4 regions of the Alteromonas sp. KS69 genome follow, and region 1 is predicted to be linked to each of the others. Evidence: predicted binding sites of a transcription regulator. Region 1 holds the regulator's gene; each other region holds the start of a gene.

Region 1 (7,388 bases):
TTACTGATGGCAGTATTGCAGTAAAATTCCATTCAGGTATTCCTCAAGAAGGAAACGCCCTTAAATTGAATTTTTATCATGTGACCATCGAAGAGCGTGATGCAAGTGTATTATTAAGTCGTGATGCTAATGGTATTTACCGTGGTTTTGTCGAAAAGGACTTAACCGGTAAATGGCAAGTCTCGCTTTCTCCTGTAGACGACAGTTGGAAAGTACAAAATACGTTGCAACTTCCCTACTCTGGCGCCATCAAGTTTAATCCGTAATGAGCGAAAACCTTTGTTACCATTGCGCGTTACCTAACGATGCAACACACAAATATGAAGCAGTAATATTAGGGGAAACCAGGCAGCTCTGCTGCCCTGGTTGCCAAGCTGTTGCTCAAGCCATCGTTGATAATGGCTTAGAAGATTATTATCAGTTTCGTACTGAGCCAGCCCAAAAGTCAGACGATGGTATCTTAGAAAGCCTTTCTGCGCTTAACGTTTATGACGACCCAGCCCTTCAAGAAGAGTTTGTTTTTGACGAAGGACAGCACAAGCAAATACAGCTAACCCTTGAAGGCATAACGTGTGCAGCGTGCGGTTGGCTGATTGAAAAGCAGCTTTCAAAAGTATCAGGTATTGCGCAAGTCGCCGTAAACGTTCAAGAGCGTCGCGCACTAATAACCTGGGAACCCGATGTTATTAAACTTAGCCAGATACTCACCACACTAAAACGCATAGGGTATGTTGGCTCACCGTTTCACCCAGATGAACATGAAGCGAGTTATAAACGCGAGCAAAAATCGTTTATTAAAAAGTTAGGCTTGGCAGGCATCATGACCATGCAGGTGATGATGCTAATGGCTGGGCTTTACTTCGATTGGTTTGGTGCCATTGAACAAGAAACCCGTCAATACTTTTATTGGGTTGCACTCACCCTTACCACCCCCGTAGTACTTTATTCAGGAAGCGCGTTCTATTTAGGTGCTTTGAAGGCAATAAGCGCAAAAACCGTGAATATGGATGTGCCTGTCACCCTCGCGGTATTTGGCACCTACTTTGCGGGTTTACGTTCCACTTTGCTTGAGCAAGGTGAAGTGTATTTTGAATCCATATGCATGTTTATCTTTCTACTGCTGTTGAGCCGATTCCTTGAACATAGAAGCAGGCACCGTGCGGCGCAAATTTCAGCCAATATGATGCAATATATTCCGGTTTCAGCGGCTAAAATTGAAGGTGATGGCAGTATCGTTCAGATCCTTGCAAAGCAATTAGCGCCCAATGATGTAGTACTAGTGAAGCCCGGTGAGACCATCCCTGTCGATGGTATTGTGCTAGACGGTACCGCTGCGGTTGATGAGTCTATGTTAACGGGAGAATTTAACCCCGTCAGTAAATCGGCCAGCCATGTAGTTTACGGCGGTACAGTAAACCAAGATGGCACACTAACGGTTAAAGTGACCCAAAGCTTAAAGCATGCCTTGGTCAATCAAATCGTGCGTTTACAAGCTAGCGCCATGGCAAGCAAGCCAAAAGCTGCGCAGATTGCCGATAACTTTTCCCGTTACTTTGTGTTCTCGGTATTGCTGATATCGGCTTTAACGTACAGTTATTGGTCGTTTGTGGGCAGTGAAGATGCTTTTTGGATCACCATCTCTGTATTAGTGGCAACCTGCCCTTGTGCGCTAGGCTTAGCCACACCTTCAGCGTTAACCTGCGCTATGGCGAAGCTGAATCGTCAGGGCATTTTGTTAAAGCGCGCTGACGCCTTAGAGCAACTTAACGATATTGATACCATTGCCCTTGATAAAACCGGCACACTGACCGAAGGTAAGTTCTCATTGCAACAGCGCTGGTTTGCTAAAGGGGTAGATCCAGTGCAGGTAATGGCGCTAACTACATTGTTAGAGTCTCGTTCTGAGCACCCTATTGCCCGTGCCTTCGACAACGATAATGTTAAGTCAAAACATAGAACCCTGCCTAATACCATGAACGGATTTACCGTTACACCAGGTGGCGGCATTAGTGGTGAGATAGACAACGTCGTTTTTACTATGGGTTCAGCCGTATTTTGTAATTTATCAACCACCTCAAAGGTAGATATACCGGCAAATGTGTTTTTGTGTGCCGACGGTGTATTAATGGCCGCGTTCTGCGTAAATGATAGCTTGCGGCAAGATGCCTTAGCGACACTCACCGCACTGAATGAACATCAATTAGTGGTGCTAAGTGGCGACACACAGAAAAACGTTGATGCACTTACTGCTAGTTTACCAATCAACTTAGCAAAGGGTGGCTTATCACCGGAGCAAAAATATTCACAGGTGCATACTTTGCAAAAGCAAGGTCGCAAAGTCATGATGATGGGCGACGGTATAAACGATGCCCCTGTTCTTGCTAGCGCAGATGTGGCGGTTGCGGTAGGAAACGCCACAGATGTGGCCAAAACAGCCGCCGATGTTATTTTGCTAGGAGACAGCTTGCTATCGGTGCCAACCTTATTTTCTGTGGCGAAACAGGCAAAACGTAAAATTCAGCAAAATATTGCATGGTCAGTAGGTTACAATATTATCATTCTACCCTTTGCAGTGTCGGGGTTACTCTCTCCCTGGATGGCCGTGGTTGGCATGTCACTGAGTAGTATTATTGTGGTCACCAATTCAACGAGGTTATTAAGTAAATAATATGAGTATCATTTACGTCTTAATTCCCATCGCTATTATTATTGTTGCGCTGGCACTGGTTATCTTTTTCTGGGCGGTAAAAACCAATCAGTTTGAAGATCTTGATAGACAGGGCTACAGCATTTTGTTTGATGATGATTTATCAGGTGATGAAAAGAAGCTAGCCGAGCAGCGAAAGCAGTTACAACAACGCAAAGAAACAGATGACAGAGATTAATATATTCTCTGCTTTTTTCATTGGAATTGCTGGCGGCGTGCATTGTGTGGGTATGTGCGGTGGTATTGTTGCCGCACTACGCACAGTAACGCCAAGTAATGAACCGGCATTACCCTACACCCTTGCCTATAATTTTGGCCGTATCCTCAGCTACACATTAGCCGGCGCTATTACAGGCGCTGTCGGCCAAATGGCCACCGAGTTTGTGCCTATTGCTAAACCCGTTTTATCTTTGATTAGTGGCGTTATGCTGCTGCTATTAGCGTGTTATTTGGGAAAGTGGTGGCAAGGCTTGAATTATATTGAAGCTATGGGACGCGGCTTATTTAAAGCTATTCAGCCAATATCTAAACGATTTCTTCCATTCAAAAGCCCGGTTTATGCACTACCCTATGGTTTTATATGGGGCTGGCTACCCTGCGGGTTGGTCTATTCCACGTTAACGTGGTCATTAGCATCGGGGTCGGCCGTTGACGGCGCTGCCATCATGTTATTTTTTGGGTTAGGTACTCTGCCCACTTTGTTAGCTGCAAGCGCAGGTAGCCAGTACCTAATAGCTGGTTTTAGGCACCCCGTGGTAAGACAATGCTTTTCCGTAATAGTGGCTATTTACGCTCTCTTTTTAATTTATGCAGCAATTTCATAAACAAAAGAGTAAGATTAATATTAAGTCGACCCTATTTATAGTTTGAACCTATGAGCAAAGGAAGCCAATTCTCAATTCATTGTCAAAATTGCAGTTTCAGCCACTTGTGTTTGCCCGTTGCGCTAAACAAGACTGAGATTGAATCTTTAGATGATATTATTGAGCGAAAGAAACCCCTTCACAAGAGTGATTTGCTGGTAAAGTCGGGAGATAAATTCAACTCTCTTTACGCAGTACGCACGGGCTCTTTTAAGTCTTTCGTCACCAATTCAGATGGTGAAGAGCAGATTACAGGTTTTCACTTCCCTGGCGATATTATCGGCTTCGATGCCTTACGGGAAAATAAGCACCAAAGTTATGCTCAGGCATTAGAAACCGCCATGGTGTGCGAATTACCGTATGAAACGCTTGATGAAATGTCGGTTCAATTTCCTAAGTTAAGACATCAAATAATGAGTTTTATGAGTGCGGAAATTAAACAAGATCATGATCTCATGATGTTGCTTAATAAACGCTCAGCGGAAGAACGTCTATTGTATTTCCTCTCTCAGCTTTCTCAACGTTTCGAAGAACGTGGATTTTCAAATAAAGAATTTCACCTAACCATGACTCGAAATGAAATTGGGAACTATCTTGGTCTAACTATTGAGACCATTAGCCGCCTGTTAAGCCGTTTTCAAAAAGAAAATATTATCCAAGTGGACGGTAAACTCATCACTATTTTAGATTTTGATGAGATGTCACAACGTTTAACGTCTGTGGTTGCACCTAATATCGCCTGTAATAGCTAATCTTCAAAGCTTTTGATCTAAAACAAGTTACGTAATAGCAAATAGGTATTACACTTAAATTGTAGCAACCAAAATTCTGACTATGTTTGGAGGGGTTATGATTAAGTATGAGCGTATTTTAGCGGTTATTGAAGCCGATAGAGAAACCCAACCTGCGCTTAGCCGTGCATATGAACTTGCCAAAAAGACAGGTGCCTCTGTCACCGCCATGCTGGTGGTTTACGACTTATCTTACGATATGACAACCATGCTTAGCCCTGATGATCGTGAAGCCATGCGTGATGCGGTCACTAAAGAACATGCTGGATGGTTGAAAAAAACTTTAGACGACTTAGGTTTTTCTAAAACAGATATAGTTGTGGAATGGAACAACCGTGCCTTTGAAGCTGTGGTGCATTATGTCATCGACAACAGTATAGATTTAGTGGTAAAAGCAACTAAGCGCCATGACGATTTAGCTTCTGTTATTTTTACTCCTACAGACTGGCATCTACTTAGAAAATGTCCCTCCCCCGTATTATTGGTTAAAGATCATGAATGGCCTGAAAATGGTGAAATTATTGCCGCGGTAAATGTAGGCAGTGAAGACGACGAGCATGCCTTACTTAACGACAAAATCACGGTGATTGCTAACGATTATGCCGCGCTGCTCAGCGGTAACGTAAATTTGGTAAACAGCTACCCAGCTACGCCGCTAAATATTGCTATTGAAGTTCCTGAGTTTGACCCAGACACATACAACAACGCGGTAAAGCATCATCACGAACTTGAGATGAACACACACAGCGAGAAGTATGCTATCGATAGTAAGCGCTGTTATGTGAAGGAAGGCCTTCCTGAAAAAGTCATTCCAAAGATAGCCAAAGATATAGACGCTGAACTTGTTATCATAGGTACGGTTGGCAGAATAGGTATTTCTGCGGCTCTCATAGGTAACACCGCAGAACATGTTATTGATGAACTTGTGTGTGATGTACTGGCAATAAAACCAGACGGCTTTATTTCGCCCCTTTCACGGTAATTCAGACAGGTTCATAAACAGCCTGTCGGCACTGTTTGCTAGCAAACGTTATATAGCCTTAAGCGCTATCGGACTATAGCCTTAAGCGCTATTGGCATTTGTTAGCAGTCAGTGCTAACACGATACAAAAAATCTTCACCTCGCACATTCAATTTTACTTGATTACTGTATAATGGTTTTTTTCGCAGTAACAAAGCTATTGATATGAACAGTGCAGGCACAAACCGTGCGGACGCTCCGTTAACCGCGTCTCAAAACAAACAAAAATACAGCTTTAATAAGCTACAAAAGCGACTTCGTCGAAATGTAGGCAAAGCGATTGCTGATTTCGGCATGATTGAAAACAACGATAAAGTCATGGTGTGCTTATCTGGCGGCAAAGACAGTTACGCTATGCTTGATATTCTTATGTTTTTAAAGCGCATTGCGCCAATTCATTTTGACATTATTGCGGTTAACCTTGATCAAAAGCAGCCAGGATTTCCAGAGCACGTACTTCCTGAATACCTTGAAAGTGTAGGTGTAGAGTACAAAATTGTAGAAGAAGACACCTACTCTATTGTTATGGACAAAGTGCCTGAAGGTAAAACCACGTGCTCACTTTGTTCTCGATTACGTCGCGGTATTTTATACAGCACGGCCAAAAAGCTAGGCGCCACTAAAATTGCCCTTGGCCATCATCGTGACGACATGCTAGAAACGTTCTTTTTAAACATGTTCCATGGCGGTAAGCTTAAATCAATGCCACCAAAGCTGGTTAGCGATAATGGTGAGCACATTGTCATAAGGCCCCTTGCTTATTGTACTGAAAAAGACATTCAGCGTTATTCTGATGCCGTAGAATTTCCTATTATTCCTTGCAACTTGTGCGGGTCTCAAGAAAATTTGCAGCGTCAGAACGTAAAGGCCATGCTACAAGATTGGGATCGCCGTTTCCCTGGGCGTATTGAGTCAATGTTTAGTGCGCTTCAAAATGTAGCGCCGTCACATTTGGTCGACAAGAATTTGCACGACTTTAAAGGCATCTCTACACAGAACGGGCCGGTTGAAGATGGTGATATTGGTTTCGATCCGCCCAGCTTCGAGTCACCCAGTGAGCCTACTGACGACACGGTTCACGTTATCAATTTGATGGAATCAAACTAAATGAAAATTGGTCTAGCATTAGGTGCGGGTGCCGCAAGAGGTTGGACCCACATTGGTATTATTCAAGCATTAGAAAAGCTGGGTATTAAAATTGACGTGGTGGCAGGTTGCTCTATTGGTGCCTATGTTGGTGCCGCTTACGCTAGTGGTAAGTTAGAAGGCCTAAAAGAGTGGTCTTGTTCTTTGTCAGATTGGCAGGTACTTGCTTTGATGGGCGTTGGTTTACGTAGGGGCGGTATTGCTAGCGGGCAAAAAGTGTTTGATAAACTTGCCAGCGAATTTTGTGCCCCAACCTACGAAGCAATGGAAAAACCGTTCGCCTCTGTGGCTACCGATTTGCACACAGGTCGTGAGGTAGTGTTTAGTTCCGGCGAGATTGGCAATACCATTCAAGCTTCGTGTGCTATTCCTGCCCTATTTGCCCCAGTCGCCCATGGCGATCGTTGGTTAGTAGATGGCGCGGTGGTTAATCCAGTGCCTGTTAACCTGTGTCGCCAACTTGGTGCAGACTTTGTTATTGCCGTAAACCTTAATGCTGATTTCAGGCCGCTTAGGCTTGAAAAATTACGACTCGATCACGAAGAAAACCAAAGAAAAACCGAAGACTTTTTCACTAAAAGCCAAAACGTGCTTAAGCAGTGGTTCTCACCTGATAGTAAAGAAAAAGCAGAAACGGAAAGTGAAACCGATAGTAAACATAGCGAGCAAAACGAAGGCGTTGCTAGCGACGCTATTGAGGCCATAGAAGAAACAATTTCGCCGCCACCAAATAAAGTCCCTAAAGGTAACCCTCCAGGGATTTTAAGTGTAATGAGTAGTTCGTTAGAAATACTTCAAGCAAGGGTGACACGTTCTCGTTTAGCGGGCGATCCGCCGGATATTCTGATAGAGCCCCAACT
Region 2 (7,388 bases), on a different contig from region 1:
GGGCTATCTAAAGATGGATGGATTAAAGGCATGCGCAGTGTTTATGCCTTGCAAGAGGACAGCGAAATAGAATTGGTTATTGGCGAACTTGACGATACCAACGCCAACAGCGCATTTGATAGTTTCCACCAACTCAATTATGTTGAATTAGAATACTCGGCAAAAATGGGGCAAACCCATAGCTACGAAGTGAGTATCGAGCGTATGACTGACAACAACTTTATTCGGGGTGAATATCGCTTTCAATACACGCCATCCCAAACGTTGTTCATTGAAACTATTCAGCAGCTGTCATCTTCAAGCTCAAAGTTTGTTATTGGCCTGAGCGGAAGAACGAGCGTGGGAAATTACCCTTTGTCTTATTTTTCTCACTATTCTTATGTAAGTGAAGGCTTTGGCCCTAGGGGTGAGCTGACTGAAGATTTTTTGGGGACGGGTCATGGCGCTTCAGCTGAAATAAGCGGAGATATTACTCTTATTGATGACACAGAGTGGTTTATACGTGCCGATGTGGTAGACAGCGTTAGTCGGTTGCTTGCAGGTATAAAGGTGTCATTTGAGCAATAAAAAAGGCCCATCAAAATGATGGGCCAAACAGCAAGAACGCGTACGCACTTTGACAGTGCACTTTTTAATACGGTGGTTCCCCACGCGAAAGTTCAGCGCTGAATGGTTACGTTTATTTAATGATTACAACTGCTTGTGCGTACTGCCATTTACTAAAAAAACTGAGTGAAGTATGGTAGTGTCTACTAACTCAAACGCTAAGAAATAAAAGTTTTTCAATCTTTACCACTTAGGTAAAAAGGTTTACAAGGTGCCCAAACGTTACGAAGAACTAAAATCTCAACTCCCTGTTTCACGCCTGTCTATCGACGTATTGCTTGCTCTGCGCGTGCTTTACGACAAGCCCGAAAACGACGTGGAGTTATGCCAACAAATTGCTGAGCTTTCTCGCGAGCCTGGCAAGCTAGAACTAGGTTATCGTTCTGAATGGGAAGCCTATGTTTTGCGTGAATTAGTGTTAGATTTAAAGCAGCATACGCAGCGTAGTCCTGCTTCTTTTATCGATTCGGTATTAAGTCGCATGGAGAACCTTAAAGATACCAACCCTGACTATATAGCCTATAAGCAACAAGTTTCAGAAGCCATGTCTACGGATGACAGCATCGCACCGTTATTCCCCACGCCATGGCGCCAGCAACTTATGATGCTGCTATTGCCTGTCACTACCGTGAAGCCATTGAAACCAGCAGAATAGCCAGCACAATAGAAGGTTACTTATTTGCACTCTGAGGTTTATATTGAGACGGGCAGTACCCTCTTTCTACACCCGCTGGGCGTAACGTTTTGTGTTTGGTTTTACGCCCTGACACCCTTGCACGCCAATTTTTGAAGGTTTTGTGCTTTAAATTCTGGCGCATCAGTTTAATAACCTCTTTCTCAGGTAAGCCATACAAGTCTTCGATTGCCTCAAAAGGGGTTCTATCTTCCCACGCCATTTCAATGACGCGAGATTGTTCAACCTCAGTAAGACGCCCTTCAGTATGACGTTCTAAGGGATAGAGCTCTGATGGATAATCTTTTGACGAGGGCTCTTTTGAGAGATGATCATTTGAAAGCTTATCTAGAGAAAGATGGCCTTTATCAAAGTTACGCTCTTCTGTGTACTGCTCTTGTGTAAGTTGCTGTTCGGTATCTCGCATAGTTCGGGCTCTTGTTAATTAACACTACTACTACGCTAATATAGAAAAAATGTTCACCTTACCTAGCCTTACCTAACCTTACATTTATTTAATCGTTTCAGCAGACATCGTTAGAATGATATCAAGTAAAGCTGCGGCCGCTTTTGCGTCGGAGAGCGCGCGGTGATGCTGCTCCATTTTAATATCGAAATGCCGCGTAAGGTTTGCCAATGAATATGAAGGTAGCCCTGGGTTTACCTTTCGCATTTCTCTTACCGTACACAGCTTAGGCCGTTTGAAAGGAAGCTCTAACCGTGCAAATTCCTGTTTAATGAAGCCATAATCAAAATTAACGTTGTGCGCCACAAATACCGCCTCGTCGGTAAAGCTAGCAATACTTTCAGCGACTTCTACAAATAATGGGGCATCAGCCACCATATCATCAGAAATACCGGTAAGACGTGTGATGGTAGCCGGAATTCTTCGCTGCGGGTTAATCAAGGCTTGATAAGTATCTACCACTTCGCCCGCAACAATTTTCACCATGCCAATTTCAGTAATTCGATTGTAGCTGTTGTTGCCGCCTGTGGTTTCAATATCAACCACCACATAGGGCTGGTTAGGATCGCGATGCCAATTTACTGTAGTAACCGCAACTTCAAACCCAGCACGTTGCAACCTCTGAATAGACACCAATTGATTGCGTCTTAACTGATCACCCGGCGCTTTCACTTCTTCAAAGCGCAGCTTTTCATCAAACACCATAATGTCAGGGAAGCCGTCGCTTAAAGAGGCAAAATCTTCACTCATCATTCGAAGCAGGTTAACGATGGCGCTAAGCTCGCCGTGCTTGATAAGAGCATCGATAGGTTCAAGCAAGTGGCTGCTCCACATGAATAAGCTATTCACTTTGCCATAGTGGGCTGTCGCCATTTTGTGAACGTGATAACGAAATTTCTCTTTGCTATCTAACCGTTCAAATAAAGCTTCTATACTGCTACCAAAACGCGCATAAAAGTTGTTTTGTTTAAGCGACAGTGGCCGCCTGTCAAACTCAGTGACTAACGTATCTTCTTCATATAACTGTGCCCAAAAGGTTAGCCCAAACAAGCTGCACCATAATCGGTTTTCTGTACGCCACCCCGCAATTCCCAAGCGTTTATAGTGAGCTAAAACGCCGCGCTCTACCTGTTGATTCTGACTAACATCAATATCAATAGTACGGCTGGCATTTCTAAGCATATCGGTTACCGCACTGGTGCGCTTTTTGTGGTATTTCCTCGCATAGAAATCTTCAGCAAAGGCCAGCAGCGTATCGGAAGGTGGTGAGTCGATAATGTGTTCTAGTACTTCTTTAACACTATCGGTGTTGCCATCTTTATAGCTTTCTCTTATCCATTTCTCTTTCGCTTTGTCGCTTTGGGCTTGGTATAGCAAAAGAAGGGCCTGCTCTCGGTGCTCGCCTAGTAATTTTAACGCTAGTGCATAAAGAAACTGATCACGATAAAACATGGCTGATACGCCATCGCTATTGGGGAACGTCTCATGGGCTAATGCATTTGCTTGCGCTAAAGAAAGAAAAGGGAGCTTTTCTAAATGGCTGGCATAAAACCAGGCTGCTTCAGCATCTGCTTTACTGTCGAAACGGGTAATATCTGATACCGAATCGCCACGGGTACGCATGACGCCTAAGTCGCGCATAGAAAATTGATTCAGCCTGCCTTTGGTATTGCCAAAATAAAGGAATAATAAAAATTTTAGCGGTGCATCAAACAAACACACTAAGTAAGTATGCTCATTTAGCCCTTCAGGCCAGCCATGCTGATTAATGCAGGCTTCTAAGCGCGATACAAGCACGGGCTTGGTCAATGATGCCAAACCTTGAGTGGCACCGTATTCACTTAACAGCCTTAAAATAGCATCTTTAGTCAGTACGCCTGCAATATCTTGCAGCGAAGCGTGGTGCAAATCGCCAAACCACTTAGCTTCAATCAGCTCGTCAATTTGCTGTTGAGGGTTAGCTATTTCTGCATAAGAAAACTGCGACCTGTCAATTACCGCATATTTACGATTAGCCGCACGCACAATGATGCATTGTTTGTCAGCATCTAACTGGTTAAAGCTTTCTATAAAACCATGAGCGTCATCACTTAACAACGCAGCATTCGCCCCTTTAAAGAACGCTAAGAACTCAAAAAAGTGGGCTAAGTAATATCGTGGTGGCAAATCTTTTCGCATTATAAAACCAAACTATTGCATACACTAATTAGTGTATATTTATACAGCCCTATTGTTCAACCTTTTCCCTTTTTATTTCATGCGTGGGTGCACGGGCTTTTGCGTAGTGGCTTGTAAAGTCATTCTGGCTTAATTGGCAGTCAATCCAGTTTTCTACTTTACTCGTAATAACTATCACAACGTAATTCACATACGAGGAAATCATGAGCTTAACGCGATCGATGGCGTTCTCTTGCCCATATTGCATGGCAGCCAATGATGTAGAAATTGATGAGGTTAATGATGTGGGTCAGGTGCAGGTACTTGATTGCCAAGTATGTTGCCAACCTATAGAACTTGGTGTTTATCAGCAAGGCGAAGACTTAAATATTATTGCGGAGCAGGAAAATGGCTGATAGTGGTACCCATTTTTCGTTGCAGGATATCAATGCTTTGCCGCAACGATATCGCGCCAACTTTGTGAATAGTCTATCTGGCTTTAAATCTTCCTCACTGTTAGGCACCACCGATGGCCGAGTTAACAACTTAGCTATTATTAGTTCTGTGGTTCATGTAGGGGCTAACCCACCATTGCTGGGTATTATTATGCGCCCACACACTGCACAGCGAGATTCTCTGACTAATATTAAGCAGCAAGGTATGTTCACTTTAAATCATGTTCATACAAGTTGGACTGACAAAGCACATCAAACATCTGCGCGGTATGATAATGGTGTGAGTGAGTTCGATGAGGTTGGACTAACGCCTTGGTTTAGCCAGAACTTCAGCGCGCCTTATGTTAAAGAAAGCGCGATAAAGATGGGGCTTAAAGTAGAACAGCATTTTACGTTGTGTAATCAAACGGAAATGATTATAGGTGAAATCCAAGAGGTCTTTATTGCGGGCAGCAGCACTACAGGAGATGACATTGCAAAAAGTGCTATTGCCGAAGATGGGTATATAGATCTTGAATCACTACAAACCTCATGTATCTCGGGTCTGGACACTTATCATAGTACGCAAAAGATAGCCCAATATGCTTACGCAAAACCCGATGTGCCTTTAACACAGGCGAGCGTAACTAAAAAATAATTCATGTTTTGCCAGTGGCGCGCAAACTAATGTTGCGTTGATGCTATAGGACATTGATTTTGCTAGCTGTTCAGGTGAAACTCGTTAATCTAGATCAACAAATATTTATTGCTTTGTGTTAGATCCAAACGCCACGGGTTATAGTATAATTATTAACATTCAAAACCTGCCTTGCGGCAGGTTTTTGCGTTTTAGGCGCTGAGTAAAAAAGAATCATTATCGTTATTATCTCAATTGGAGAGAATTATGAAGTCTGTAAACCGTCGTGACTTTCTGAAATTGTCAGGTACATCTTTGATAGGCCTAACGTTAGGAAGCGTTGCGTTACGTGCGAATGCGCAAGAACAACTACAAGCAGATGATCCAAGCGCGAAAGCATTAAACTACACTGCGGCGTCTACTGTAGACGGTGCTAAATGTAACAACTGCATGTACATTCAAGGTGCCGACGGCGAACAACACCGCCCTTGCGCCATCTTCCCTAACAAATTGGTTAACGCCAATGGTTGGTGTAGTGCATGGGTTAAACGCCCAGGCTAGTAACTCGAATTATCAAAAAAGCCCCAGTCTCGCTCACGTGTGCTGGGGCTTTTTTATGCATTTGAGATAAGGGTCTATAACGAGTTACAGCCCCTTCACAGCGTCTAACAATGCGGGGTTATGTAGTCGGCTCGGTAACAAACCAGGCTTTATATAGGCCCCATGCTTTGCTTGAAATATACTGCCAATGCGTAGCACTTTTTCATCGTCCCATTGCTTGCCAATAAAGCTAATTCCCACCGGAAGGTTTTTCACTTCTCCTGCCGGTACAGTAAGATGCGGATAACCTGCAATGGCCGCTAAATACCCAATTCCAATAAACCCCATTGGGGAATGATCGCCATACACGCCATCAATCAGAAAAGCCGGGCTATTTGAGGGTGCCACAAGTACATCAACTTTATGTTGTGCCATTAGGGCATCAATACCCTTGTCTCTCGCAGTTTCTCTTACCAAGGCTAGAGCCGAAGCGTATTCTGGGCTATTAATGTCATCTGTATTCACTGCTTTTTCGAATATATCTTGATTAAAGAGCGCAAGTTCTCGAGAGCTTGCTTGATTGTAAGTAATAAGTTCCGACAAACTGCGCACAGGAATGTCCGCTGGACTGCCTTCTAAGTATTCGTTTAATGTGTAATGAAACTCGCTAAGTAACACTTGATAAGAGTCGGCCCAAAAACTTTCAGGTTGTTTGAAGTCGCTAATTTCCACCAGCTCAGCGCCTGCGGCAGTTAGGCTATTTAAGGCTTTTTCATAAGTAGAAAGCACATGAGGGTTATCCCCTTGACGGTAACGCACAACGCCTACGCGCACGCCTTTTAAATCGGTCGCCAACATACTTTGCTGCGGTGCATTAAGCATGTGTTTGCTAGCCTCTAGCGTTGCGCTATCTTTTGTATCTACACCTGCCATGATTGATGCCATTAACCATGCATCGTTAACGTTTGCGGTCATAGGACCTGCGGTATCTTGGGTATATGAGATAGGGACAATGTGCGTACGAGATAACAGCCCAACTGTGGGTTTAAATCCTACAATACCGTTCATTGAAGAAGGACAAATAATAGAACCATTGGTTTCAGTGCCCACGGCTAACGACGCTAAACGCAATGCCATAGCAGCACCTGAACCCGACGAAGAACCACAAGCACTACGAGATAACATATGCGGGTTTCGGGTTAACCCACCTACGGCGCTCCAACCACTAATAGAAGATTCAGACCGAAAGTTAGCCCATTCAGAGAGGTTAGTTTTACCTAACACAATGGCGCCCGCGGCTTTAAGGCGAGCTACAATGGGGGCATCTCGCTTTGTGTCATTATCAACAAGTGCCATCGCGCCTGCGGTAGTAGGTAGCTCACTGGTTTCAATATTGTCTTTCAGTAACACTGGAATACCAAACAGCGGCCCTTTACGCATTCTATTTTTACGTGCTAAATCAGCCGCTCTGGCTTCTTCAATGGCATTGGGGTTAAGTGCCAAAATACTATTTACATCACCATCAAGCTTTTCGATTCTAGCGAGATAGCCTTTTACTAACGCCTCGGATGACAACTCACCTGCTGCTATAGCCTGCGCTTGTTCTAGTGCAGATTTATCTAACCAAGCCTCAACAGCTACTGAAAAAGCCCTGTCGTCTGAACGCTCAACAGATGCATTTTTTGTGTTCGGCTTAGATGGTGCACACGCGGTGCAAAGTAAAATAACGGCAGCGTAAAGTAGCGTAGCCTTCATGTGGTTTGTCCCCAAGTTTCTAAGATATCTACATTTTAGTTTTAAATATCTTAGTAGTGGATTGAAACGATTATACATACGAATGCTAGCATATGACGAATACAAAATACTGTGGTAACT
Region 3 (7,388 bases), on a different contig from region 1:
AAGTTATTAAAATACTTGATGGATTGAAAGGTAAACGAATTGTTCAAGCTTCATCTGGCTATGGTAGCCGAGTAGACAAATATTCCCACCGTTTTTGTAATACTGAATTCGGTGACATAAAACTTAGCGACCATCAGCAAGCCATTATCACCGAACTTTTACTTCGAGGGCCGCAAACCCCTGGCGAATTGCGAGGGCGGTGCCAGCGAATAGCGCAATTTGCTGACATCAGTGACGTAGAGGCAACCATCAGCAGCTTACTTGCTTACCAGCCGGATGCGCTTATTTACTCATTACCAAGAGAGTCTGGTAAAAGAGAGATACGCTATAACCACACATTTTGTCAGCTAGGTGAGAACAACAGTGCCAGTGAAAGCACAGACGACAATACCGATACCGTTGAAACACTGAAGGCGGCTCTACTTCAAGTAAAAGCCACCCTTGCCGACCTAGAATCGAGAATTAATGATTTAGCATCAGGCGACTAGTGCAAACGTACGTTGAGTTGGTCAATAATTTCAGCCCAATCAGCGTCGTCTTCGATAGCCGTTTTCAAGAAATCCGCTTGGCTTTCAGACCAAAACGGCGCTTCGAAAATATGTTGGCTCTTATTTAAGCCTTTGTGCGTTTCAATAAAACTTTCTATCGCTTCATCGCTACTAGCTAGCCCTAACTGTTCAAACAAACTGCTCATAGTCGGTTGTTCAGTAAACATGGTAGCTCCTCTTCAATCATGATAATCCGTTAATATTGAAACGCTAGAAGCAAATGATGGGATCATTAAATTTGCTGTGCAAATTCCTCTGGTTCCATCACTTCGCCTTCTTCTCCTGGTACCGGACAAATCATAACCGTAAGATTGTCTTGTGTCATGCCGCCCACCCATTTGGTAAGAAAGTCTTTAGTTGAGATTTCCATCGCTTCACAGTCTGACCAATCTTCAGTTGCCCACAGCAAAGCAAGAGATGATTCTGGCCATACAGGAATGCCATCTTCATCGTCTGTCGTTAACATCACGCAACCATGTTCATCTTTAAGAATGAAAAGTTTGCCCGAAGTTTTAATTAGTTCAACGCTGGCTTCTAAGCGTTCGAACGCGTTCATTTGTAATAATGGGTGTTGAGTCGTCATAATTTTCTCTTTGCTATTTGGCTGGGTGTATGGCCGATACACTTGTAATTAAGGCTTCAAGCCCTACACGCCTAACTTGTTTCATGGTGTGAAGGTAAACTTTCATGGTGATACCTTCTAAAGGCTGTATTAGTGAAATTGCGATAGTTGGATCAAGTTGATTTACCGCTCCTTCAGGGAGTACAGCAACACCACCTTCATGTTGTAGGTTATTAAGGGCTAAATTGAGTGAGTTCGTACGCAGTTTAGCATCACGAAGCTGAGGGTATAACGTCAGTAACAAATCTCTGGCTTTGCTACCCCAATCAATAGCGACAAACTCTGCCGCGTCTACCACATTACTACCTTCACCAATTCGGTATAACCCTAATTGGTTTTCTAGTAACACTTCACTTTTAACTTCTTCTGACTTGAGCGGCTCGGTTGAAAACGCCAAATCGGTTACCCGTTCGTGTAATTGACGAGACAGCCCATCAAGTGAGAGTACTTCTGCTTTAACAGACCAGTCGGGAAAGGTATTGTGAAGGTGACTTAAGGTGGTTGGCAGCATTAATTCACTGGCCAATTGCGTTGCCCCGCACACCACGTATTCAGAAGATTGAATTTGCAGTTCTTGCTTGGCTTCATTTAACGTGCTGCATAGCTGACGTGCATACGGCAACAGCTTTTCACCGGATTGGGTTAGCTGAATACTGTTGCGCTGGCGTATGAAAAGCGTGGTATGAAAGTATTCTTCTAGCAACTTGATCCGCGCACTTACCGCAGATTGCGTTAAATAGAGATTTTCAGCTGCTTTGCCAAAATGTCGGGTTTTTGCAACTTCAATAAATGTGGTGAGAAAGCGTATATCCATGCTTCTTACAAAACCGATAAATAAGTGATTGTAAACTGTCACAGATGATACGGCATGTAAACACAAAAGCACAGCAACGCACTGCTATAAAAGCAGTGCGTTGTATTTATTTTCAACTAAGAAGCGTATTAACTACCTTCGTGCATTAAACGGCGCTGTTTCTCTCGACGTTGTAAGTCACGATTTTGTTTGTTTTTTACGCTTTGGTGGCGCTTTGTGCCCACCTTCTTGGTGTGAAAGTCTTCCTCTTCTACCGAGTCCAATTCTTCACTTTGGTAACGATAGTCTTTACTCATGTCTATCTCTAGGTTATTGCCACGTCGTCATTATTGTCTTGGTACCAAAAATAGAAAACGAATTTTTATCATCGTTGCGACAATAATTTTTTATAGTGGGTTTCATTCACGTATTTCGCTTCATCCCTTCAATTCACCCACGTCCAGCCACCTTTTCACTGCCGAATCCAAAAAATAAAAAATTACATCTTATTCATGGCCTTAGATGAAAATAGAAGAAAATATCTTTGGAAAAATACACTTTTTACACCCAATAAATTCGTACATATTTACACTTTGCATTTTCCAACAAAATTTTTTATTGATAAGGAAAAAATGTTTTGTTTTATGTTCTGATTCTTTTGTCTTAAAAGTTCGCTTGAAGACAACTCAAGGCTGGGTACAACCATGAAAAATTTATCAATTCGCGTTTCTCAAAAACCTTTTATAGATAGACAAAAATTTCCTTATGGCTTTCGAAAATCTGGCGATTTCAGTATTGGTGAGGCAGATATACTAACCGGTTATGGAAAAACCCTACTGGCACTGGAATGCGGAGAGTTAACACCAGAGACGGATGATGAGCGTCATTTTGTAGATTTTGTTAGTGGTAAAGTGGATGCTGATAATACTATTGAGCGCACCTGGGCCAAGTATGTACGCTTATCTCGAGGCAAGAAGCACTTCTACACGTTGCATAGCACCGCTGCGAGTAATCAGTCAGACTACGATGAAGATTACAGTGACGAAGCATTTGACGTAGCGTAATTTTGCGTTCGATTTATGTATAACCAGCTCGGTGGAAATCGTGCTGGTTGCTTTTACTTGTGATATTTCCCTCGCTTTTCACCGCTTTGTTGATCCATATCTAGATTGCGCGCGAACAAATCTTTGCATATTTGTAATGTTCTAACAGATGGTTCTATATTAATAACTTAGCTTTGTGAAATTGCTATTTTACGCAAACCACGCTGTTGAGAAATAGTAGAACAATATCTAATGAATTACCCAAGCCTGAAGGCAAAGGAGGCGCAGCGATGATGGTGTCATATAAACAAATTAAACATTTTTCAATTCATGCTACCGATAAGGACATAGGCGGCGTACGAGATATACTTTTTGACGATAAAGATTTTGTCATTAGATATGTAGTTGCCGATACGAATACATGGCTTCCACTTAGCAGGAAAGTGGTGATATCACCTATTTCAATCACCCGATTGGATCAGGAAGAAGAAACCGTTGATGTTTCCATGACCTCAGACACGCTTAAAAATAGCCCATCTATTGACGAACACAAACCGGTTTCAAGAGAATTCGAAGAAACACTATTTCGTTACTTTGGCTATGGCTATTACTGGATTGGTCCTGGTGCGTGGGGCGATTTCGCTCACCCTAATCAGCTAGCGGATCCTGAGTTAGCCGCTATGGGTAAAGAAGAGTTAGACAATAAACCTGAAAATCACTTAAGAGCTTGCGGCGAGGTCAGTGGCTACGAAGTGGCAACCCAAGAAGATAACGTTGGGCACATTAGCGATTTTGTGTTTGATATTGAAAGCTGGCAAATTCAAATGCTAGTGGTAGATACAAACAACTGGCTACCTGGTGGTAAAAAGCTTGCAGTACTGCCCTCTGACATCAAGAATATTGATTGGTCTTCTCACAATGTCTCTGTCGACCTAACACATGAGGGTTTGATGGCTAGACCGGAAGTTGATCTTGATAAATTGGATGACGCTGCATATGTAGAGGCATTGGTGGCAAACGCTAAACTTGTCTAGTTAGGTCGAAAATCTATTTAAGCTTTGGTGATTTACCGTTTGTTACTGAGCTAGATTCTAGCAAACTTAATTAATCGTTCTGAGCGCAAAAGAACTTGTGGAGCAAGCCAATAGTTTGCTTCACTCTTTCATCGGCTAATCGATAATAAATGGTTTGTCCAGCTCGGCGTGTGGCTACCATTTTAGATTCTCTCAATAGCGCTAAATGCTGTGAAATTACTGGCTGAGAAACATCTACATGGTCCAACATTTGAGTAACAGATAACTCTTTGTCCATTAAAGAACACAACACCATTAAACGGGTCTTATTTGCCAACTGCTTAAGATAGAGCTCAGCTTCCATTGTATATTGAGCCATTTCGCTCATGTTCACAGATAAATCATCAACGGCTAAATTATCAGTCATAACAACTCACTTATAAAGTTACGTAAATAGGCCACCACTCGCCACCTTATACTAAAGTATACTACTATGGCGGCGAACGCCAAAACTCAATGTCATTTTTTTATAAAAATATAATGAAAGTAGGTGGTAGAAAATATAGCGCTTTCCTTATATAGTAAACTCATCATTAATTTTCAAGGTGCTTTAATGTTAATCGATATCACTACGAGACTTGCCAATATCCCCTTTCCCCTTCGTTGTATAACAGCTAAAGAAGCGATGCAGGAAATATCTTCTAATCATGGTTTATTACTTGATGTTCGTGAACCCGCAGAGGCAGCATCTAGCCCTGTAGAAGCAGCATTAAATATTCCTCGTGGCGTACTTGAGATGAAAGTTATCGAAAAATGTAAAGATGCCAAATTTCCAATCTATATTCATTGCGCTTCAGGCATTCGCGCCAAATTGGCTGCCGAACAGCTAATGAACATGGGGTATGAGAATGTGAGCGTGGTAACCTGTTCAATAGGCGATATTAAGCAAGCTACCGACGCATAAGCGCTGACAGCCTCTGGGAGCTTGTGGTATAACCCCTCTATACCGTGACAGAATAATCGATTAGAGCTAGCGGATGTTAAAATCTACATTAGAACAATGGCGCATGTTTAAGGCAGTGGTAGATGCTGGAGGCTTCAATCAAGCAGCCGCATTAGTGCACAAGAGCCAATCTAGTGTGCATCACGCGGTTCAAAAGTTAGAAAACGCCATTGGCGTTGTGTTGTTTGAAAACAGTGGGCGTAAAGTAAAGTTATCTCCTCAAGGGGAGTTAATGTATCGGCGAGCGGCGTTTGTATTAAATGAAGCGCAGAAATTAGAAGCGGTAGCGGCTAGTTTACAAGCAGGAACCGAAACCCTTCTTCGTATCGCCGTTGATATCATTTTCCCTTCCGATTTACTTTATAATGTATTAAGTAAAGTGTCTGAAGAATTTCCTCTGCTACGTATCGAGATTGAAGAAACTGTGTTGAGCGGCGCTAACTCCTTGCTTGATAGTGGCAATGTAGATATCGCGATATCTCCCTTCCCCTACCCCGGCGGATTCAGTGAAGATTTATGTGAAATAGACTTTGCTGCTGTAGCGCATGTTGATCATCCTCTGCACGCACTCGACCGTGCTTTAACACTAGAAGATTTAAAGTCACATCGTCAAATAGTGGTAAGAGATTCATCAGCTGAGCGTAAAGTTGATGCTGGTTGGCTTGGCGCCGAGCAACGCTGGACGGTTAGCCATATTAGAACGTCCGTAGATATGATTTCTCAAGGACTTGGATTTGCTTGGCTACCTATCGCTATTATTAAAAAAGAATTAGAAGAAGGGCTATTGCTGCCACTACCTCTTGATAGCAATGGCGGTTTACGCCGCGCAATGCTTTACCTCACATTTGAGGATGGCGACGGCCTGGGACCAGCAGCAAGAAGCTTTATCGGTGAACTTAGATATCAATCGATGCAGCTTCCTTCTGCTGATGGCATGCTTGAACAATGCGTAGAGTCTATACAAAGGTAACGTGAGCAGTAGTCATTTACTTATCGCTAAGCTCTACGTAGCACATTGATATAAAAATAAAAACTCAGCAGTCTTAGCCAATACCTAGCGCTATCTGTTGACCACCATATAAAAATCCAAATAAGGCGATAGATAGCCCAAATAGTGCTACAGCGCCGTCATCCGTTGCCATGCCAATAGCCATAATCAACACAGCAAACGCCGGTATTAATCCCATAAAGGGTACTAACTCTAGTGGCACCATCAACAAACCACACGCCGCACAACTTAGCGCTATAAGTGAACGGAACACAGGTTGGCGCATAAAAAACCAGCGCGGCATTAAGAAACGGTCAAATCGCACCGCCACTGGTTTCATTTTATTTACCAAAAATTCTATTCGCTCTGCGTCCATTTCAATTTTCATAATGGTAGCGGGAAGCCACGGATGACGTCGACCGAGTAAAATTTGCATTGCTATCAGTAAAATTGTCACACCGGTGATGGTGGGTACCCCAGGAATAGCCCCTATGGGCGTTGCCGCAATAAACGCTGGCAACGCTAACATGGGTCCAAATCCCCTTTTTTCCATTGCATTCCAGAATTCGGAAAACGCCATGACGTCGCCGGTGTCTTTAGGCTGCATTTTTCCCAACAACTCATAAAGTGTCATTGACCTTGCGCCAGTTTCCTTAAACATTTTCATTCCCTATTTATGGCTAAGACTAATGCCTTATTTCCATCGAAACCTATGCGTCTTGGGTGATAGCGAAGCGCAATACACTTTGGGTATTCCATCAAAAATTTCATTAACTCAGCAATATCACCGTGTACAACGCTTCTATTTTCCGCTTGTCCAACAGTGTAAATCTGAAATAAATTTTCAGAAGCATTCTCGTAAGCGGTGAATTTTCGCGTTCGGTTACAAAGCGACTATGCGGTAAATAATGCGATAACTGTGCCACTGAAGTTATTCATCGTTCAAATTTATGCTTTTGGGTAGCTATCGGCACAATATGTGCTTTATTAGCTAAAGATATGTCATTGTGCGGATTGTGTTTAGCTAGTCCTCTTTTACGAGATGCGAGGATCGCATTATGAGGTCAGCCCAGAGATATTGCTGCGCTTTTCAACCAAAGTTGAGTCTGAATGCGACAATGCCTACGTTTGAATGTAATAATGCACAAATAATTATAAAATCAGATCAATTTACCCACCCAGTGCGCTGAGATAAGCAATCAGGGAGTGATTGATAACTTAAAAAAGGGATATTCAAGTGTTAACTGTTTTGCTTGTAGATGATGATGCCGAGTTTACCGAGGTGGCCTGCACTATAATTGAGTTTCTTGGTCACGAAGTGCTAACTGCTGCCACATTAGGTGAAGCGCGTGACTGGTTAAAGAAAGAAACCTTCGAT
Region 4 (7,388 bases), on a different contig from region 1:
TTACACCTCTTGCCGCTCCACCTGCACCTATTAATAGCACGCGTTTGCCTTGCAGTTGTACACCATGATTAAGTAAGTCATTAACTAACCCTACGCCATCGGTATTAAAACCTGCAATGGTGCCATCGCTACGCTTCATTAATGTATTAACCGCTTTTGCATCTAACGCAGCTTGGTCGTCTACACTGGCAAGCGCAAAGGCATCTTGTTTGAAAGGCATAGTGACATTGCAGCCTACCGCGCCAGGTTGCGATAAGAATGTGTTCGCTGCAGGCGTAAAACCATCTTCTGGGGCGAGGATTTTTTCGTAACTAATTTGCTCGCCGCATTGCTTAGCGAACATTTGATGAATAGTTGGTGATAGACTCTGAACTATAGGGTTACCGAAAACGGCAAACTTTTTCATTGAATTGTTATTAATAAGGCTGTCTGTCATGGGAATGTCTAACTTCTTTAAATCGATACGAAAGGAAAAACCTGCTGTGTCAGAGACTACACCATATTACCGAATAGGTGGAGAAGATAAGGTACGCCTTTTGGCAAACCGTTTTTATGACATTATGCGCGATGCTCCTATTGCAAAAGAGCTTTACGCTATTCATCCTCAGCCAACAGATAGAATCAGAGAAGTGTTTTTTCTTTATTTAAGTTTATGGTTAGGCGGACCTGATACCTATCAGCAGCAATATGGTCACCCACGGCTACGTTCACGACATCTTTCTTTTAGTGTTACACCAGAATTAAAAGACCAGTGGATGTACTGTATGCGAAAAGCCATGCACGAGACGGTTGATGACCTTCCTTTGGCGCAGCAACTTCTTAACGCGCTAGATCAACTTGCCACGCATATGATTAATACTAAATAAAAAGCGCTCCGTGAAATTCGGAACGCTTCAGATTAAGATTCAAGGTTATCCGAGCTTAATAAGCCACTTATATAAACGTAACTTACCTCATTAGATAAATCTTAGAATGTATAGCCTACAGACAAGGTATAAACCCAAGGGTCAATATCAATGTCGTTTACGTTACCTTCTGCACCACCTACGGTAAATGACGCTTCGGTGTTAATATCGATGTAACGTACTGACGCATTAACATGCCACTCTTTATCTATTTGATAGTCCATTCCCACTTGTGCAGAAATACCTACAGAATTATCTAAAGACAAATCTTCAAGGCCTGCTTCTTTATTTGCAGCCGTAAATGACTCATCAAAGATAAAGGTATAGTTTAAACCTGCACCAATATAAGGTTGAAAGGCAGCATTAGCATCGTTGAAGTAGTAGTTAACAGTAACAGTTGGAGGTAAGTGCGTGACTTCTCCCAATGCATTACCTGTCCCTAGTGGATCGTTAACCGAAAAATTCACATCGTGAGTAAACGGCGTTGCGGCCAACAATTCAACATTGATATTGTCGGTGATGAAATAAGCAACGTTTAATCCTAACTGGGTATCGTTATCGATAGTCAGTGCTACACCTAAATCGCTACCACCTGCAATGATGTTAGAGGTTGATTCGTCGGGCGCAACGGTTGTTAATCCACCACGAACTATCCAATCACCCTTTTCATGAGCTGAAGCGAAAGGGGCGGCAAGCGCTAAAGAAATACATATGGCTGAAAGTGTGTGTGTACGCATTGTGTGTCTCTTGTGTGTTTAATGATAATGACGACACTGTAAACGTTTAAAAAGAAAATATTTTGATCCAGCGCAAGGTGCAATCTAGCTACATAGCTTGGTAATGAGGGAATTTGATGTGGATCAAGGGAATGGCACCACAGGAAGAACCCATGGTGCAAAATATTACCAGTTTGTAGGCTGAAGCCAGTCAGTTAGCTTTGCTTCCGCGCTACCTGGAGCTGGAGTATAGCAATACTCCCATCGTGCGAGTGGTGGCATAGACATTAAGATTGATTCGGTTCTACCACCAGTTTGTAACCCAAACAAGGTGCCTCTATCGAATACCAAGTTGAATTCTACATAGCGACCACGGCGATAGAGCTGAAAGTCACGCTCTCTTTCACCGTATGAGGTGCTTTTTCGCTTTTCTACGATAGGTACGTAAGCATCGACAAAACCATTGCCCACTGCCTGCATAAAGTTGAATGAAGTTTCAAAACCCCAATCATTTAAATCGTCAAAGAATAAACCGCCTACACCACGTGTTTCATTGCGATGCTTTAAGAAGAAGTAGTCATCACACCACTTCTTATATTTCCCGTACACGTCTTCACCAAAGGGAGCACACAATTTCTTCGCGGTATTGTGCCAATGCACGACGTCATCTTTAAAGGGATAAAACGGGGTTAAATCGAACCCACCGCCAAACCACCAAATAGGCGCTTCACCTTCTTTTTCGGCAATAAAAAAGCGTACATTTGCATGAGACGTCGGAATATAGGGGTTGTGTGGGTGAATAACTAACGAGACCCCCATGGCTTGAAAGTTTCTACCCGCAAGTTCTGGCCGGTTAGCCGTGGCAGACGCCGGCATCTGACTTCCAAATACATGAGAAAAGTTAACCCCACCTTGCTCTATTACTGCGCCATTTTTAATGACCCGAGAACGCCCGCCACCACCTTCCTCGCGAACCCAAGAGTCTTCTTTAAACTGCCCTTTACCGTCGGAAAGTTCTAAGGTTTGGCAAATGTTGTCTTGCAATGATAGTAAGTACGCTTTTACTTGTTCTATTACTTCACCGGCGTCTTTACCGTCTAACTGTTGATTTACGTGTTGGGGGTCAATCATGATCTTATTATCTCTCCGGTGTCGCCGTCACGGATGGTACTGGGTTTAGCGTGGCCACCTACTTCTCCATCAATATAGAAAACACTATCACCAAATATATTGATTGCGTCCTGCTGGGTGATTGCGGGTTGTTGGCCAGTTAGGTTGGCACTTGTAGATACAAGTGGCTTTTCTAGCTTTTCACATAAAGCTTTAACCACTGGATGGTTGCTGACTCGAACCGCTATTTTTTCATGCTTGCCAGTTAACCATTGTGGCGTCGACGCCGACTTGGGTAGCAGCCAAGTATTTGGCCCAGGCCAACTGGACACAATTTCAGTACGTCTGTGCTGAAGTATGGCTTCATCATTTATATAAGGTAATAGCTGAGAATAGTTAGCGGCAATCAAAATTACCCCTTTTTCGATGGGGCGCTGCTTCAATGCTAAGAGCGCTAACACAGCCGCTTCATTGTCTGGGTCACAGCCTATGCCCATAACCGCTTCAGTAGGGTAAACCAATAAGTCACCATTTTTAAACGCGGATACAATTGGGTCGCTAGTGTCTACTTGCCCCTTGGTCGGGATACTCATTAGTGCTTTTCTCTGTAGGTGTTATTTATCGTCTTTTTTGAAGCCACACCCTGGCTGAGGGCAACAAATTTGGCCTTTCTTTTTTATCAGAACGGCCCAGCCACAATCGGGGCATGCTTCATTTACTGGCGTGAAATTTAGCACATAACGACAGTGGGGATAATGGTCACACGCAAAAAACTGCTTACCGTATTTATTGGTGCGGGACGCAAGTTGTCCTTTTTTACACTTAGGGCAAGTAACGTGGGTGTCTTCTTGCTGTTTAATTGGCGAGATATAGTGGCATTCAGGAAAATTGGTACAGCCTATAAACATACCAAACCGCCCTTTCTTGATAGCCAAGGTAGAATCACACTCTGGGCAGGTAACCCCATCCAGTAGTTTTAATAAGGTGGTTTGCTTATCGTGTAATGGCTTGCTGAAGTGGCAATCTGGGTAACCGGTGCAGCCAATAAAAGGGCCTGATTTGCTGTTTTTTATATGCAGTGGTTTACCGCAATCGGGACAATCACCGAAAGCGTCTTCTAAGGCATGTTCGTGCGCAGAGAAAAGTGAATGATCAATTTTCGACATAAACCAGCAACTAGCACGACATGAAGCACATTAGTGCAACACGCCGTCAGGTTCATCAAATAATAAATCTTCCATTTGTGCGTAGGCTTTTTCTTTACCTGGCACATTGAACAGTACCATTAGCACTACCCACTTTAGGTCTTCTAAACAGAATTCAGAAGAGTCTATTTCCATTACCCTGTCTATTACCATTTCTCGCGTTGACGCATCTACCACGCCCACCTGCTCTAAAAATAGCAAAAAGCCACGGCACTCTACGTCTAATCGCATCTGCTCTTCATGCGTATAAATACGACTGAGGCTGGTACTAATCCCTTTACAAAAATAAGGCTTAATATCTGTTTCTTGCAAAGCCGCTAGCTTTTCAAGCCACGCTAATGCTTTGTAGATTTCATCATGATGGAAACCCGCGCGTACCAACTCCTCGGTAAGCTCGTCTTGATCGACTCGAATTTCAGTTTCACTGTGAATGAAGTTTTCAAACAGGTACATGAGGATATCGAACATATTATTTTCCCCTCAATTTAATGTAGCCACCAGGGACAGCGGCTACTAAACCACGCAACTCATATTCTAATAATGATGCCATAACCTCATTAACAGGAGAGGTACAGCGCTGCGTTATAACATCAATAGCGGTGATGTCGTAATCCACACTATCTAATAATTTATCGGTTGCCAAGTTATTCACTTCACTTTTTTTACTTAACGCTTCGTTCTGGCATTCTCTCTCACCAGTCGACACTACAATTTCATCGAAAATGTCATCAACACAGGTTACCAGCTTAGCGCCTTGCTGAATTAACCAATGACATCCTTCGGAGTAAGCATGGAAGATACTTCCAGGAACTGCAAATACTTCACGCCCCATATCTGCGGCCAAATTCGCAGTTATCAAGGTACCACTCTTTATTTTTGCCTCTATAACTAGGGTTCCAAGCGACATAGCAGCAATTATTCGGTTTCTTCGGGGAAAATGCCAAGGCTTAGCAGATACACCTGGAAAGAACTCGGTAATACAAGCGCCCCCTGCATTCACGATGTCTCGGTGTAGCGATACATTTTTAGGGGGGTACACAATATCAGGCCCCGTCCCCATTACCGCAAGGGTGCCGCCTTCGCACACCAAACCACCTTTGTGGGCAGCTGAATCTATTCCTGCTGCTAACCCGCTGGTTACTGCTACGCCGTTACTTGCTAACGCTTCGGCAAAATCAGTAGCAATTTGCTTACCTTGATGACTCGCCCGTCTACTCCCTACAATCGCAATTTGAGGTAATGCTAATGTGTTGACGTTACCTATAACAAATAACACCAACGGGGGATTTGGCAGGGTCTTTAATCGCTCAGGGTAGTGTGTGCACCCTAGGGTGACAATATGATGCTTTGCATGTGAAGCATGCCAGCGTGTCGCTTTTTCAAGTAAGTTAGGAGAAATTGCTTGTGTAAGGGTATGGAGAGCGCCCGAAGTGAAAGCGGTTTTATGAATACCATCCAATAATGCTAGTGCGCTAAGGGATTCTGCTTCAAGCGCCTTAAGCCACTTCCCTGTTGCGATATTTATTGCTGAAGCCATTGTCAGCCATGCTATCTGTTCTTTGCCTAGGGCTTTATCCAATGCTTTAACAGCATTACTGCTTACTTCATGTGGCTGGAAAGTTGTCATAGCCGCTCCTAAATAATAAGCGGCAATAACGTGTTAGGGTTTTGCCACAATGAAGCCGCGTCTTACGCCTTCTTTCGCTCGAGTTATAATGCCGTAGCTAGCTGACTCAAAAGTTTTAAACACAATGACTTCACCAATTTTAAGTGCAGGTTGCTGTACTTTATCTGTAAAAAGTCCGTTTCCTTTTATGACATCACTATTGCTAGCGTATTGAGGTTCTTCACCATCTATAATGTCAGGGCCACCAGCGTAGATACCCATCACGGTACCCGCCGTTAGCTCACGTGCGCCTAAATCTAGTACCACCACATCGTAGCGGCCGAGTAAGTCGTGATCGTGTAAGTCGCCAATCACAAAACCTCGTTGTGACGTTGCTTCTTGCAGAACTAAATCATTGTCTAACGTGAAGTCACCAGTAAGTAACTTATCTCCACGTTTCGCTTCTTGATTTGAATCTGAAAGTTTTACCATTCTAGCCTTTGGTAACGACACGTCAGTCTCTAAGCTAGCTTTTGCTACATGGGTGAGCTGCACACCAAGCACCTTACCTTGCATATTGCGTATAATAGATTGCTTTCTTACCACCTGATACTGATCTTCAGTGCGGTTTTCTTTTTGGCTTACCACTAAGTCGTTAGACACAAAACTCACATTACCATCGTGATTTCCCAATAAATGGGGGAGTAATTCATACTCTTCCTCAGAAAGTAGGGTGTGTTGTTTTATATAGGGAGCTAATACCGACCACGATAAGGTCTCTATAGGCGCACTCTTTACTCTTCGGGCAGAACCAGGCGAAAGCACTAGGCTTGGCTTAGCTCGATTTATCGAAAATACGGGTTCACCATTGATGTAAGACACCGAGATAATGTCACCGGGGTATATTAAATGCGGGTTATCTATTTGAGTGTTGTGACGCCAAAGTTCAGGCCACAGCCATGGCTGATTTAAAAAAAGATTAGCGATGCCCCATAAGGTATCACCTTGCTTCACAGTATAAGTTTGCGGTGCAGTTTCTTTTAAGGGTTTGGCCATTGCTGAAAATGCGGCAAAACATGCCATAGCCAATACCATTGTACATACTGCTTTCTTCAATCGATTTTTCAAATTAACCTTCCGCAATTTTTCCACTGCCATTTACTGTTGAAATTTCAGACAATACTACTATATCGATATTGTGCCTCAATACTGTGGCGCGGCAGCAAAAAACTGCACGATATAACTCGATATACGTTAGAATAGTAACTCAAAAGGCACTGTAAAGTGTACGAGCGACTAGATCGTATATGAATTTATACAGCGAAAAGGTTAAATAAGCGACACATGGCAATTTTAGACGTATTAAGTTTTCCCGATGAACGACTTCGTACCGTAGCAAAACCGGTAGAAGAAGTGAACGACGACATTAAACAATTGGTTTCGGATATGTTCGAAACCATGAAAGACGAGAATGGAATTGGTTTGGCTGCTACTCAAGTCGACAGACATGTTCAAGTTGTTGTAATGAACGTAGCGGAAGATCAAGACGAGCCTCGTGTTTTTATCAACCCGGAAATCACCAAAAAAGACGGCAGCACTATTAGTGAAGAAGGTTGTCTTTCTGTTCCAGGTAACTACGCCAAAGTAGAGCGCGCAGAAGAAATTACGGTAAAAGCACTGAATGAAAACGGTGAAGCATTTGAGTTGGAAGCAGACGGTCTATTGGCTATTTGTATTCAACATGAATTGGATCACCTAAAAGGCAAACTGTTTATTGATTACTTGTCTCCGCTTAAACGCCAGCGAATTCGTAAAAAGCTTGAAAAAGAAGCACGTTTAGCTGCAC

The links. The regulator FNR, encoded in region 1, switches genes on or off when oxygen is low (the NO sensors DNR and NnrR bind a similar motif). The targets are predictions, from matches to a motif close to TTGATCTAGATCAA.
Region 2: the regulator FNR is predicted to act here: its motif matches at 5,079-5,092, upstream of C7Y69_RS05815 (high-potential iron-sulfur protein).
Region 3: the regulator FNR is predicted to act here: its motif matches at 3,117-3,130, upstream of C7Y69_RS16295 (PRC-barrel domain-containing protein).
Region 4: the regulator FNR is predicted to act here: its motif matches at 1,756-1,769, upstream of C7Y69_RS01435 (OmpW/AlkL family protein).

Annotation. Positions count from the first base shown of each region.
Region 1 covers NZ_PYHU01000033.1:10,819-18,206, reverse strand. The annotation lists gene C7Y69_RS15670 (FixH family protein) at 1-266, shown strand, start outside; gene C7Y69_RS15665 (heavy metal translocating P-type ATPase) at 266-2,668, shown strand; gene ccoS (cbb3-type cytochrome oxidase assembly protein CcoS) at 2,670-2,885, shown strand; gene C7Y69_RS15655 (sulfite exporter TauE/SafE family protein) at 2,872-3,531, shown strand; gene fnr (fumarate/nitrate reduction transcriptional regulator Fnr) at 3,582-4,322, shown strand; gene uspE (universal stress protein UspE) at 4,420-5,343, shown strand; gene ttcA (tRNA 2-thiocytidine(32) synthetase TtcA) at 5,548-6,489, shown strand; gene C7Y69_RS15635 (patatin-like phospholipase family protein) at 6,490-7,388, shown strand, end outside.
Region 2 covers NZ_PYHU01000006.1:12,271-19,658, forward strand. The annotation lists gene C7Y69_RS05785 (hypothetical protein) at 1-567, shown strand, start outside; gene C7Y69_RS05790 (hypothetical protein) at 818-1,261, shown strand; gene C7Y69_RS21790 (TIGR03643 family protein) at 1,278-1,508, opposite strand; gene C7Y69_RS05800 (exonuclease domain-containing protein) at 1,791-3,923, opposite strand; gene C7Y69_RS05805 (CPXCG motif-containing cysteine-rich protein) at 4,127-4,318, shown strand; gene C7Y69_RS05810 (flavin reductase family protein) at 4,311-4,994, shown strand; gene C7Y69_RS05815 (high-potential iron-sulfur protein) at 5,241-5,534, shown strand; gene C7Y69_RS05820 (amidase) at 5,619-7,268, opposite strand.
Region 3 covers NZ_PYHU01000035.1:26,825-34,212, forward strand. The annotation lists gene C7Y69_RS16270 (YceH family protein) at 1-488, shown strand, start outside; gene C7Y69_RS16275 (DUF2789 domain-containing protein) at 485-715, opposite strand; gene C7Y69_RS16280 (DUF2750 domain-containing protein) at 781-1,131, opposite strand; gene C7Y69_RS16285 (LysR family transcriptional regulator) at 1,145-1,984, opposite strand; gene C7Y69_RS21620 (hypothetical protein) at 2,113-2,280, opposite strand; gene maoP (DUF413 domain-containing protein) at 2,668-3,027, shown strand; gene C7Y69_RS16295 (PRC-barrel domain-containing protein) at 3,297-4,040, shown strand; gene C7Y69_RS16300 (ArsR/SmtB family transcription factor) at 4,111-4,446, opposite strand; gene C7Y69_RS16305 (rhodanese-like domain-containing protein) at 4,633-4,983, shown strand; gene C7Y69_RS16310 (LysR family transcriptional regulator) at 5,057-5,992, shown strand; gene C7Y69_RS16315 (exopolysaccharide biosynthesis protein) at 6,066-6,671, opposite strand; gene C7Y69_RS16320 (sigma-54-dependent transcriptional regulator) at 7,248-7,388, shown strand, end outside.
Region 4 covers NZ_PYHU01000002.1:144,716-152,103, reverse strand. The annotation lists gene aroE (shikimate dehydrogenase) at 1-406, opposite strand, end outside; gene C7Y69_RS01440 (group II truncated hemoglobin) at 435-866, shown strand; gene C7Y69_RS01435 (OmpW/AlkL family protein) at 968-1,642, opposite strand; gene hemF (oxygen-dependent coproporphyrinogen oxidase) at 1,808-2,752, opposite strand; gene C7Y69_RS01425 (Sua5/YciO/YrdC/YwlC family protein) at 2,749-3,324, opposite strand; gene C7Y69_RS01420 (type I DNA topoisomerase) at 3,346-3,897, opposite strand; gene C7Y69_RS01415 (DUF494 family protein) at 3,928-4,404, opposite strand; gene dprA (DNA-processing protein DprA) at 4,406-5,563, opposite strand; gene C7Y69_RS01405 (LysM peptidoglycan-binding domain-containing protein) at 5,597-6,670, opposite strand; gene def (peptide deformylase) at 6,887-7,388, shown strand, end outside.